One region of the Paenibacillus sp. BT-177 genome, then DNA from elsewhere that is predicted to be linked to it. Evidence: riboswitches for the same ligand, from Rfam matches in the RefSeq annotation. Region 1 holds a riboswitch; the other holds the start of a gene.
What was found. A riboswitch is a leader RNA that binds a small molecule or an ion and turns the genes downstream of it on or off. The one in region 1 is predicted to bind thiamine pyrophosphate.

Region 1 (6,142 bases):
CGACGAGCCGCGTTGTTTTGCCAGCTGGATGGCTCCAAGGAGCTGTTGGGATTCTGCCTTGCCTCCGGTTGCGACGGCCTTGCTGTTTTGTGACGCAAATCCGTAATCGAACATGACCACATTAAAGTTCAAGCTATGGGCATAATGCGCCAGATCATACATGGGAATCCAGCTTTCTTCGCGGTTGGCTCCATAGCCATGACTGAAAATTATGGTTTTCCGCGATTGATCTGCCGGGATATACCAGCCTTGTACCATACGGCTACCATCCTTGGCTGGGAAGCTGACTTCCTCATAAGGCATACCTTTGGCCTGCATCGGATTAGAGTATAATGGTGCGACGGTGGGATTCGTAAGCACCCAGGCGATGTAAGCATGCAAGGCAATAAAACAAAACAACAGAAAAAATACGACCGACAGCAGCAGAGCAATCACAACGTGCTTGAACCGCAGCATACGGGGATTAAAGAGTGGGGTGGACGGCTCCTGAACAGCGGTCTGTAGCTGAGCGTTGCGCTGGGATGTGGAAATCATGTAAGAGCCTCCTTATATAGAATTGATCTTCGAATCATAAAATTTAGGTATAATTCCACTTGAAAATAGTAGGGTATGTCCGTATAGATACCTATTATCGTATGATGGGTATTATCCAAAGTCAACGTCTGAACCGGAAAAGTAAAAATGATGCAAAGAATTGTCGATGTTTGTTCTTGTTCTGTAATATGGTTGTCACAAAAACATCGGTTTACAGTAGCTGCGACTATTCTATATAATTTATGTAACCATGTTTCATAGTGTGAAACGAATATGGATACAAGAGGAGCGGTTCACGATGGAAGACCGTAAATTAACCGTCCGCGCTGTAGAGCGTGCACTTGATATACTGCTGTGTTTTACCGCAGAATCTGATCTTGGTCTAACGGAGATTGCCTCCCAAATTGGTCTACATAAAAGCACCGTTCATCGTCTTTTGACTACGCTAGAGGATCGGGGATTTGTCGTTCGGAATGCCGAAACGGAAAAATATCGGCTTGGTTTTCGCATATGGGAGCTGTCCACGCATCTGTCCCAAAGCGATGAGCCGGCGGTGTTGTTACAGCCTGCAATGGAAGGACTGCGTGATCGCTTAGGGGAAACGGTCAGCTTGTACCTGCGGGATGGAAGCATGCGTATTCGCATACAAGCCGTGCAGAGCAATCAGGCGATCCGCAGGGTTGCGCCTGTGGGTGCGCGTATGCCGCTGGCTGTGGGAGCCTCCAGCAAGGTGCTGGCGGCCTTTATGCCGCCACAGGAGCTGGAGGTACTGCTAAGCAGTGAAGAATGGCCTCCCTCGGTAGATCCTGAGGTATATAAAGCCCAGCTGCAGGACATTCGTGAGAAGGGGTATGCGACTAGCTATGAAGAACGTGAGCCAGGGGCTGCGGCTGTGGCCGCGCCTATTGTGAACCGAAAGGGACAGGTCGCGGCGGCTTTATCTGTATCCGGCCCGGTCAGTCGACTTGCACCCGAGACGCTGCATGATTTTGCTCCGGTTTTGATCGAAGCAGCTAAGGAAATGGGGCTTATGCTCCCGTAACAGTAATCAATACAAAAGGAAATCATACAAGGGTTGCCAAAGCTATAAATTTAAAGTAGTCTGATAGAGATGGCGGGTTGTCTGTTATAGCCGCCAATTCATGTGAATAGAAAGTATCACAGTTACTGGGGGAGCCTGTAATGCGGGCTGAGATGGAATCGGGCAAGATTCCGGACCCTTTGCACCTGATCTGGATCATACCAGCGTAGGGAAGTAATCGGCCATTGAAATGTATACGCAGCTGCTGTCTGCGGTGACGCATAGGGTTTTATTCCATGTGCGCACTGTCTGGATAGCTGTCTCGTTTGATTAGCCGGTTCCCTAGGGAACCGGCTTTTTTGCATAGATCAGCGCCACCCTGGGAATGGTTCCGGATCGGTGTGTCATTTCAACGATACGGGAGGAATGGATCATGAAATCGATGGAAACCGAAGGAACAAAAGAAACAGGAGTGAAATCAACAACAGTAGAGAAGACAAGTGCGGAGCAAGCCAGTAGGGTTAATTCTTTCCCAGGGAGCCGCAAGGTGTATATTCAAGGTTCTCGGCCGGACATTGCCGTGCCAGAGCGTGAAATCGCGCTGCATCCCACACATACGCCGCAGGGAATAGAGTATCATGAGCCACTGCGTGTGTACGATACCAGCGGTCCGATGACAGATGAAGCCTATCAGGTGGATATTCGTCAGGGCTTGCCACCATTACGGCGAGCTTGGGCACTGGAACGGGGGGATGTGGAGGCTTACGACGGCCGTACCGTCAAGCCGGAGGATAATGGACTGAAACCCGGCTCCAAACGGGAAACAGTGGAATTTCCCGGTGTGACCAACCGTCCGCTTCGGGCTTCACAAGGGCGCACCGTGACGCAAATGCATTATGCGCGGCAAGGGATCATTACGCCTGAAATGGAATTTGCGGCGATCCGTGAAGGAGTGGAGCCCGAGTTTGTACGGCAGGAGTTGGCGGCTGGACGAGCCATTTTACCTTCAAATATCAATCACCCGGAAAGCGAGCCCATGGTCATAGGGCGCCATTTTCACGTGAAGATCAATGCAAACATTGGAAATTCCGCGGTTACGTCCTCCATCGAGGAGGAAGTGGAGAAGATGACCTGGGCTGTACGCTGGGGCTCAGACACCGTCATGGACCTGTCCACAGGCCGTAATATCCATACGACACGCGAATGGATTATTAGGAATTCACCCGTACCGATTGGGACGGTGCCGCTATATCAGGCACTGGAAAAGGTGAACGGCGAAGCAGAGAAGCTGACGTGGGAGCTGTATCGAGACACACTGATTGAGCAGGCGGAGCAAGGAGTGGACTATTTTACAATTCATGCGGGTGTATTGCTGCGATATATACCGATGACGGCGAATAGAATGACGGGAATTGTATCCCGGGGCGGGTCGATTATGGCAGCCTGGTGCCTTGCGCACCATCAGGAGAACTTTTTGTATACGCATTTTGAAGAAATCTGTGAAATTATGAAAACCTACGATGTGGCCTTTTCTCTCGGGGATGGTCTGCGTCCGGGTAGTATCTATGATGCGAATGATGAAGCACAATTTGCAGAGCTGAAGACGTTGGGCGAGCTAACGCAAATCGCATGGAAGCATGATGTCCAGGTCATGATTGAAGGGCCGGGACATGTCCCTATGCACAAAATCAAGGAGAATGTGGATTTACAAATGGAAATTTGTAAGGAGGCTCCCTTTTATACTTTAGGGCCGCTGACGACGGATATCGCACCAGGATATGATCATATTACCTCAGCTATCGGGGCGGCCATGATCGGTTGGTTCGGGACGTCCATGCTGTGCTATGTTACGCCGAAGGAGCACTTGGGTCTGCCGAACAAGGATGATGTCCGCGAGGGAGTTATTACCTACAAAATTGCCGCACATGCTGCCGATCTGGCGAAGGGCCATCCACGTGCACAGCAGCGGGACGATGCTTTGTCCAAGGCGCGTTTTGAATTCCGCTGGCGCGATCAGTTCAATCTTTCGCTTGACCCTGAGCGGGCCTTGTCCTACCATGATGAAACACTACCGGCAGAGGGGGCCAAGGAAGCACACTTTTGCTCGATGTGCGGTCCTAAGTTTTGCAGTATGCGTATCACACAGGACATTCGTGCCTATGCGGCAGATAAGGGACTGAATACCGAGGAAGCCGTCGTCGCCGGGATGCGTGAGAAGGCAGAGCAGTATCGGGATGGCGAGCGATAAATCGGTAGCCATACGAAAGTCAATCAACTGGGAAGCCTCAACAAATAGTACAGTTAAGCTCGTCAGAGGTTTATTTCCATGAATGTATGAGTTTAGGTTTAGAAACGCGTGAGATAGCAAAAAGCCGTGGTTCTCTACAGTCGATGTAGAAAACTACGGCTTTTCAGCTTATGTAAAGCGAGATATGCACCGGATTAACGGAGCTTTATTTTTTACCCATTTTTTCATTCAAAATGTCCTGAAAGCTGAGCTTCTTCTCCGAGCTATCTTCTTTCTTCTGCATACTCACCGCGTTGGCACGTTGGTATTGGTGGTGAAAGGGCATCAGGGTGTGGACAGTTAAGTTCATTGTATTCATTTGGGTCATTCCTCCAATTCCATATTGTCAAATTCAGATTGAGTTGCTTAGGACGTCTGTATAGGACTATTTATATGTACTTGATGTCGTAATGCCGTATAGGTTGCTTGGTAAGGTTTCAATCATTATACCCGCATTTATCCAAAGTAAAACGCTTTTGCCATAAAACAGGAAGATGGTCGTATGTGTCCAAAATGTGTATTAGGAGGATGGTCATTTTAGGGGAAAATGTGCCTAGGGCCTAAACAAGGGCTAGAGGCCCGTTTTCTTAGTTTAGTAGTCGGGATTGTGTTTTTTTGTCGAATAACCTTGTATTAGCAGAATTTTGCGGAATTCTAAGGTTGGACTAAGGCAGTCTGGTGGCGAATTAAAGTGTCAAAGTTGTATTGACTTTATGTTGGGGAGTGGATACCATGAACTGGTTGTCAGCGTATTTTGGCAAGAAGAGTCAGCCAATCCATCTGGCAATTCATCCGTTGAAATGTTAGAGAGAGGATTAGAGCATATATGAAAAAAAGTATTGCAGATATCGTATTTATTATTCTGGGTGCGTTTTTTTTCGCGCTGGCTGTTAATCTGTATGTGATCCCGAATGAGTTTGGCGAGGGGGGCGTTACAGGGGTCACGATCATCTTGTACTACCTGTTTCAGTGGTCTCCCTCGATCGTCAATCTGGTGATTAATGGCTTGCTGCTGATTGTTGGATATAAATTTTTGGACAAGAGAACGACCTTGTACACTATAATTGCGGTCGCATTTAACTCATTGTTTTTGCATTTAACGGTCAACTGGCGGATTGATTCGCATGAGCCGACGATTAATGCTGTATTTGCCGGAGTTTTGGTAGGGGTTGGAATTGGCTTAATTGTACGGGTCGGTGGTACAACGGCAGGAACCGTCATTTTAGCCCGGATCGCCAACAAATATCTGGATTGGAATATCAGCTATGCCTTGTTGTTTTTTGATCTGATTGTTGCATTCTCTTCCTATTTTATTATTGGTCCGGAAAAATTGATGCTGACTATCGTTATTTTGTACGTTGGTACGAAGGTGATGGACTTCATGATTGAAGGACTGAATCCGAAAAAAGCGGTCATGATCATTTCGGAGCACCAAGATAAAATTGCCGAGATGGTCATTACGCAAATGGACCGTGGAGTTACCGTCCTGTCAGGACACGGATATTACACTAAAAATCCGAAAGAGGTCCTATATATCGTCATTAGTAAACAAGAGGTATCAGCGCTTAAAAAGATTGTGAAAGCTATCGATACAGCAGCGTTTATTACCATTCATGACGTACGGGATGTGTTCGGAGAGGGCTTTTTGGATATTTCGAAGTAATTGGCAAGCGAAGGTAAGGTTATAAGAGAATACAGTTGGAAGCCGGTCCTGAGTGGGTCGGCTTTTTTGTCCACGATCATTAGTTGATTATTTCTCTTTTTCTAAGCCATAGGTATAAAAATATAGATTGCTGATATGTGTATAATATGAATTGAATTAGCTCTATGGGGCAGTGCCAGCGTCGCTGTCACCGGTGGCAAAGTGGATGGGGATAAATTACAGTCTAAAATCGGAGAGAGCAGCCATATTCCGGATGCTCGTGCTTCAGCTCATAACCGTGCGGTGGCGCTCCTGGCGTGCGCCTGACTGCTATTATTAGGGGTAGAACCAGCGAAGAACTTATTTGTGAGTCTGGAAGACAAGGCAAAACAAGCGTTTTGTTAACCTATTAAGGTTTTATAACGGCAATTTATAGGGATGCTATTGTGAAAAACAAATAAAGTATTTTCTTAGCCTAAGCACTAAGAAAATACTTTATTCAATGTCTGTTAAAATTATCAGGTTTCAAAAAAACTTTATAGGTTACATCATGAGCTACCGAGCTTTGAATACTAGGGTTAGCGTCATAATTATAGTCGTACTCAGTTGTTTCAAAACTATACATTACATCTAGCACACGATAAAGTTTATTATTCCA
Region 2 (6,142 bases), on a different contig from region 1:
GAACTCTAGGATAAAAGGGCACTACCATTACATCATGTGCTCCTTGTTCAAAGCAGTAAACCATAAGTGCTTCCTCATCTGATGAAATCATTACAAGCAGTGGAACATGAGGATAGTTCTGCTGCAAAATGCGAATCAAGCCTTGAGTGTCCGCCTGTTCATCTTTAATGTTCAGGAGTAGCAAACTCACAGGATTTTGAGCTATATAAGGGCTTACATCCGATGTATTACGAACATGAACCACCTGATAACCTGCCTGCTCCAATGGATGAACGAATACAGCGGGCGCTTCATTTTCATCCACAAGTACAATTAACGGGCTCATCTTTTCACCCACCTGGTTTGGACATCGCATTACATATTGGATACGAACAAGTTTGTTATAAGCCATTAAAACATATTTGTGTTAGTGTAACAAAAAAGCAGAAAATCATTCTCAAAGAATGGTTTTCTGCTTTATGGTTTATGGTTTTCAGCCCAAATAGCGATGATATAGACTTCTTGCTTTTGCCAAGTCCTTTGTCCCATGGATCAGCGCTCTGCCATCTGCAAAAACAACTAAGCGATGCTCGCCCACACTAAAGGAAACCAGATACGAATTCCACTCTACGTTCCCCTCACCCAATGCTGTAAATCTATTTGCTATCTCTGCGAGATTCAGATGTGTCCGGTTGGCAGGTCTTATTTGAACGGTATCCCTACCGCACAAAACATCTGTTTTCTGCCGATAAGAGGCTGATAAATAGGGATACGTCGGTTGGCTACCGCAAGAAGGACAACTCGCTTTTTTAAGACGATCCACTGCTATTGCTACATACTCATTTTTCCACAAATCAAACGAAAGCAACTTTCCTCTCAAGTTCTCGGGATATCCACCAAGAAGCTTGAAAGCTTCCGTAGTCTGGTTAGCGGTGACCATTTGTACTGCCTGCGGAATAATCCCGGCCGTATCACAGGTCTCCCCTCCAAGCGGTACAGTTCCCATCAGACAGTGTAGACAAGGTGTCTGACCCGGTAAAATAGTGTAAGTTACACCGTAGCTACCCACACATCCTCCATAAATCCAAGGAATGCGATGCTTGAGTGCCATGTCGTTCATAAGAAGCCGGGTATCGAAATTATCGGTTGCATCCATCATGAGATCTACCCCCTGGATCAACTCTTCCAGCTCTTCTATCCCAACATCCAAGACATGTGCATGTACAATTGTTTCCGAATTAATATCCTTTAATCTTCGCTGGGCAGCTACTGCTTTGGGACACCTTTGCACAGCATCACTTTCCTGAAAAAGCTGCTGGCGCTGCAAATTGCTCCATTCCACATAATCCCGGTCTACCAGGCTTACCGTACCTACGCCTCCACGAACTAACGTTTCTGCAATACCTGTGCCCAGCGCTCCAACACCTATGATTAGTACGTGAGAGGAAGCAAGCCGGCGTTGGCCTGCAGGCCCAAAGGGTGCAAACCTTTCCTGTCTGGAATAACGGTCACTTTGTGGTGGTTCAGCAGCAGATTTTTTAGTAATCCTCATCCCTGAACCATGCCTTCTATCGGACTGCTTGCTGAAGCATAACGTTTTACAGGAATCATCCCCGCCTCAAATCCATATCTACCTGCACGTACAGCCAGCTTCATGGCCTCAGCCATTTTCACAGGATCCTTCGCTCCTGAGACAGCTGTATTCAGCAGAACACCATCTGCTCCCAACTGCATTGCCATTGCTGCGTCACCAGGTGAGCGAATACCAGCATCGACAATGACCGGAACTTCCGCTTGCTCGATAATCAACTCTAACGAAAACGGATTGAGCAAACCATGTCCTGTACCAATCGGCGACGCTCCAGGCATTACGGCATGTACTCCAAGCTCTTGCAACCTCTTCGCTAGTATCACATCATCCGATATGTAGGGTAGCACGACAAAGCCTTCCTCTAGCAACTTTTCACTAGCTTTCAATGTTTCAAAAGGATCAGGCAACAGCGTCTTGCTATCCCCAATGACTTCTACCTTAATCATATCGCACAAGCCGGAGGCTTTTGCCAACTTGGCAATACGGATTGCCTCCTCTGCTGTTGTTGCCCCCGCTGTGTTGGGAAGAAGTGTATACCGGCTCAAATCCAGTGTATCGAGAAAATGCTGCTTATCCCGTTCCTCCAAATTCAGTCTGCGCACAGCGAACGTTAATATTTCCGTCTCAGCAGCCTCTACGGCTTGGGATTGGATATCCAGATCCGAAAATTTCCCTGTTCCTAGCAACAGCCTTGAGGTAAAAGATGCTTTTCCAATGGTTAACATGATCAACCGCCTCCTACAAAATGTACGATTTCTAGGCAATCTCCATCCTTAAGTACCGTTTCATGATGATCTTCACGGGTCAATATATGCCGATTCAGCTCTACCACTACGGTTTTCACCTTTAAATCAAGTTCATGCAGCAATTGATCCACACGAGTGATTCGATTGGAAATGGTCATGCTCTGTCCGTTAATGGTCAGCTTCATAAGCTTTCCTCCTTGAAAAGTTCAGAAGAAAATTTACTTATTCCAAGTCCAGCTGCACCAGCCCCTTTAAGCATAGCTGCCATCGCTCGCCCAGTCGCATCACTAAGCAGGACACCGTTGCGATAATGCCCGACTGCAGCATAGACGCCCTCTACCCCAGGAACAGGACCAATGAAAGGACGCTCCGCAGTTGCCTGCGGACGCAAGCCCGCCCATGCACGTACAAAAGAAGCTTCCTGTACACGCGGCAACCAGGCAGATGCACGTGCTAACAACCCCTTTAAGCCTCCTACGGTCACCTCTTTGTCATATTGATGCGGAAGACTCGTGGCACCAATCCAAAGCTCGTTATTCTGTTTAGGCACGAGGTAAATATCGTCAGCATAAATGGTATAATCCAAAGGATGATCCTTCAAGGAGACTGCTACCGCTTCGCCCTTGACCGGGTATAGTGGATAATCAAACCCAATTTGTTCTAGCAATTTCAAGCTGTCCAAGCCTGCGGCAATCACGACCTGATCACAGGAAAAAAATCCACTATCCGTTCGCACACCGCAAACTCGACCATCCTGTATGACCAGTTCCTCAGCTTGAGTTCCAGACCATATTGTTGCTCCCAGCACCGCAGCTGCCCCTGCATAAGCACGGCAAAGCTGGACAGGAGACACTTGTGTCTCCTTTGATCGGTAGATAGCCCCAATTACTTGATCTGCCAAGCCCGGAATCCGTCGGTCCAACTCCTTGGCATCCCACCAAATGGCACGATCATCCTCTCGCATATTCGCAGCATTCCAGCGTTTTTGGCCCTCTGCTTCCGAACGAAATGGGGTCACAAATCCTCCTGTACGAAAGTCCACTGAAATACCCGATAAACGTTCCAAATCACAGACAAGGTCAGGGAATGCATCTCGACTTGTACGGGCAAATCGTGCCAGCTCAAGGTCTGCAAACTCTTCACTTTCCGCTGCCAGCATTCCCACCGCTGCTCCTGATGCTCCCTCACCAGGGATCCATCGTTCCAGCATGATCGTACTACGTCCCTCCTTAGCTACATGATAAGCAATGGAACTGCCGATCACACCTCCGCCTATGACCAAGCATTCAGCGTGTCCTATCGCTTTTTTCTCTGTATGTGTCTTTGACATATGTTCCGTGTCTCCTCTCCAGTAAGCATTCTACTTTCCCTTCGTCTCGTTTTCTTGCTACAGGTCGTGAACTACAAGATCTACCATTCGCCTATATTCCATCGCTGCTGCAACGGGTGACTTTGCTTCCCATATACCAGACATCACCGCAATTCCGCTTGCTCCAGCATGATAAAGCTCTGGAACATGATGGGGTTGTATGCCTCCCAGCGCTATCACCGGAATGTCCGACAATCTGCAAATGCGTTCAAGCTGTGCTATACCCCGCGGTACAAGACCGGCTTTACAATGGGTCTCATATACATGACCAAATAGTACATAGTCTGCTCCAGCCTGCTCGGCGGTCTGCACCTCCTCCAAGGAATGTACAGACACTCCACAGCGTGTACCCTCTGAAAGTAGACTTTTCGCATCCACCACAGATAACCCATTAGCTGGAAGCTGGACAGCTCCTGCCGAGGTAAGTAAAGCTACGTCCACGCGGTCATTTACTACAATTTGCCGCAAAGGAACTTCCTGCTTGATCATGCTACGAGTCAAAGAAAGCAAAGCAGAGGCACCCTTCTGTTTCGAACGTGCGTGTACATAATGAATATAAGCACAAATAGCGGCAGCCACTTGGGGTACATTCACACAGGAGACACTTTCCATCGTAATTACGTGTAATTCGATCTCATTTTCACCTCACTTGGACTAAAGAATATGAACTTGTGTTATAAAAAAAATCGTATTAGCTGAATCTATATTGTTTTAGCTCCATATTGGGTAATATCATACGGAGCCAGCCACATGTACCAGCAATAATGAAAGGAGATTATATGTAAATCCGTCTACGGAAACTCGAACAAATGAAGATGAACGAAACGCAAAAAGCCACTTCCCAAAGGAAGTGGCTTGACAAACGTTCAAAATCAAACGGACTATTATATCCGTAAACGTATATCGTTCCCTGCGCAAACAAAAGTAAAGAGCTACTACCTTGTTTGTACAGTACTCACTTCCCTACGCTGGCATAACCCAGATCAGGTACAAAGGGTCCGAAATCCATTTATTTCGTCTCAGCCGCATGGGCGGCTCCCCTAGTGTGACTATTTTATTGTATCAGCTAAAGATAGCTTAGCATATTTTCCTAATTCTGCAAACCCCACCTTGTGTTAAATCTGTCAGAACTGGATTTCAGTTAACTTTACTAGACCACTCTTCTACATTCCACGTTTTGGTTACCCAATCCTCGTAAAAGTCCGGTTCGTGGGATACAAGCAATACGGTCCCTTTGTATTCCTTCAAAGCGCGTTTGAGTTCATCCTTTGCTTTGACATCCAAGTGGTTGGTAGGCTCATCAAACAGTACCCAGTTGCTCTCACGCATTAACAGTTTACAAAGGCGGACTTTAGCCTGTTCTCCACCACTAAGCGCAGACAAAGGCCGGGTGATATGCTCATTCTTCAAACCACAGCGCGCCAAATGCGCTCGTACTTCATGCTGATTCAAATGCGGAAATTCATTCCATACATCGTCAATCGGTGTAATTTTCTCCGCCTTTACTTCCTGTTCAAAATAAGCAGGCTGCAAGAAATCCCCTTGATAGGTTTTTCCGCTGATTGGAGGTATTTTCCCAAGAATGGTTTTGAGCAACGTAGACTTACCAACACCATTGCAGCCAACAATTGCGATCTTTTCGCCACGTTCGATCGTCATGGACATTTTAGGCAAAAGAGCATGAGTGTAGCCAATTTCAAAATCAATACCCTCAAAAACCGTTTTCCCGCTCGCACGAGCTTCTTTGAACTGAAAGGTTGGCTTTGCAGCTTCTTCAGGCTTATCAATACGTTCGATCCGATCAAGCTGCTTTTCACGGCTTTTTGCACGGCCTGATGTAGATGCGCGCGCTTTATTGCGCTGAATAAAATCTTCCTGTTTCTTAATATATTCCTGCTGCTTCTCATATGCATCAATATGCTGTGCTTTGTTCAGATCCGCCATTTCAAGAAACTTTTCATAGTTAGCTGAATAGCGGGTCATCTTAGCAAATTCAAGATGGTAGATTACATTAACGACTTGGTTCATAAATTCAGTATCATGTGAGATGAGGATAAAAGCATAGGGATAATCCTTCAAATATCGCGTAAGCCATTCAATATGCTCCACATCCAAATAGTTGGTAGGCTCATCCAGCAGCAATACATTTGGCTTTTCCAACAGCAACTTAGCAAGAAGCACCTTTGTCCGTTGCCCACCACTAAGTGCTGCTACATCCCGATCCAGTCCGATGGCAGAGAGACCTAATCCATTCGCCATTTCTTCAACCTTCACATCAATGAGGTAAAAATCCCCCATATCCAATTGCTCTTGAATTTCTCCCATCTGTTCCAGCAAGACTTCCAACTCTTCGGGAGAAGCCTCTCCCATTTTGTCTGTAATTTGCATCATTTCCTTTTCTAGTTCCAACAAAGGAAGAAAAGCGTCTTTTAATACATCACGTACTGTTTTGCCCGG

Region 2: linked by a shared signal. The riboswitch ahead of OIU26_RS00110 (thiamine phosphate synthase) and the one ahead of thiC (phosphomethylpyrimidine synthase ThiC) in region 1 are both predicted to bind thiamine pyrophosphate.

The regions. Positions count from the first base shown of each region.
Region 1 covers NZ_JAOYTP010000009.1:39,471-45,612, reverse strand. Annotated here, with positions in the region: gene OIU26_RS21060 (alpha/beta hydrolase) at 1-534, opposite strand, end outside; gene OIU26_RS21055 (IclR family transcriptional regulator) at 833-1,576, shown strand; TPP riboswitch at 1,694-1,805, shown strand; gene thiC (phosphomethylpyrimidine synthase ThiC) at 1,989-3,803, shown strand; gene OIU26_RS21045 (hypothetical protein) at 4,009-4,161, opposite strand; gene OIU26_RS21040 (YitT family protein) at 4,669-5,505, shown strand; gene OIU26_RS21035 (hypothetical protein) at 5,984-6,142, opposite strand, start outside.
Region 2 covers NZ_JAOYTP010000001.1:29,082-35,223, forward strand. Annotated here, with positions in the region: gene OIU26_RS00085 (response regulator transcription factor) at 1-325, opposite strand, end outside; gene OIU26_RS00090 (ThiF family adenylyltransferase) at 473-1,531, opposite strand; gene OIU26_RS00095 (thiazole synthase) at 1,528-2,295, opposite strand; gene thiS (sulfur carrier protein ThiS) at 2,298-2,501, opposite strand; gene thiO (glycine oxidase ThiO) at 2,498-3,646, opposite strand; gene OIU26_RS00110 (thiamine phosphate synthase) at 3,704-4,297, opposite strand; TPP riboswitch at 4,629-4,737, opposite strand; gene OIU26_RS00115 (ABC-F family ATP-binding cassette domain-containing protein) at 4,823-6,142, opposite strand, start outside.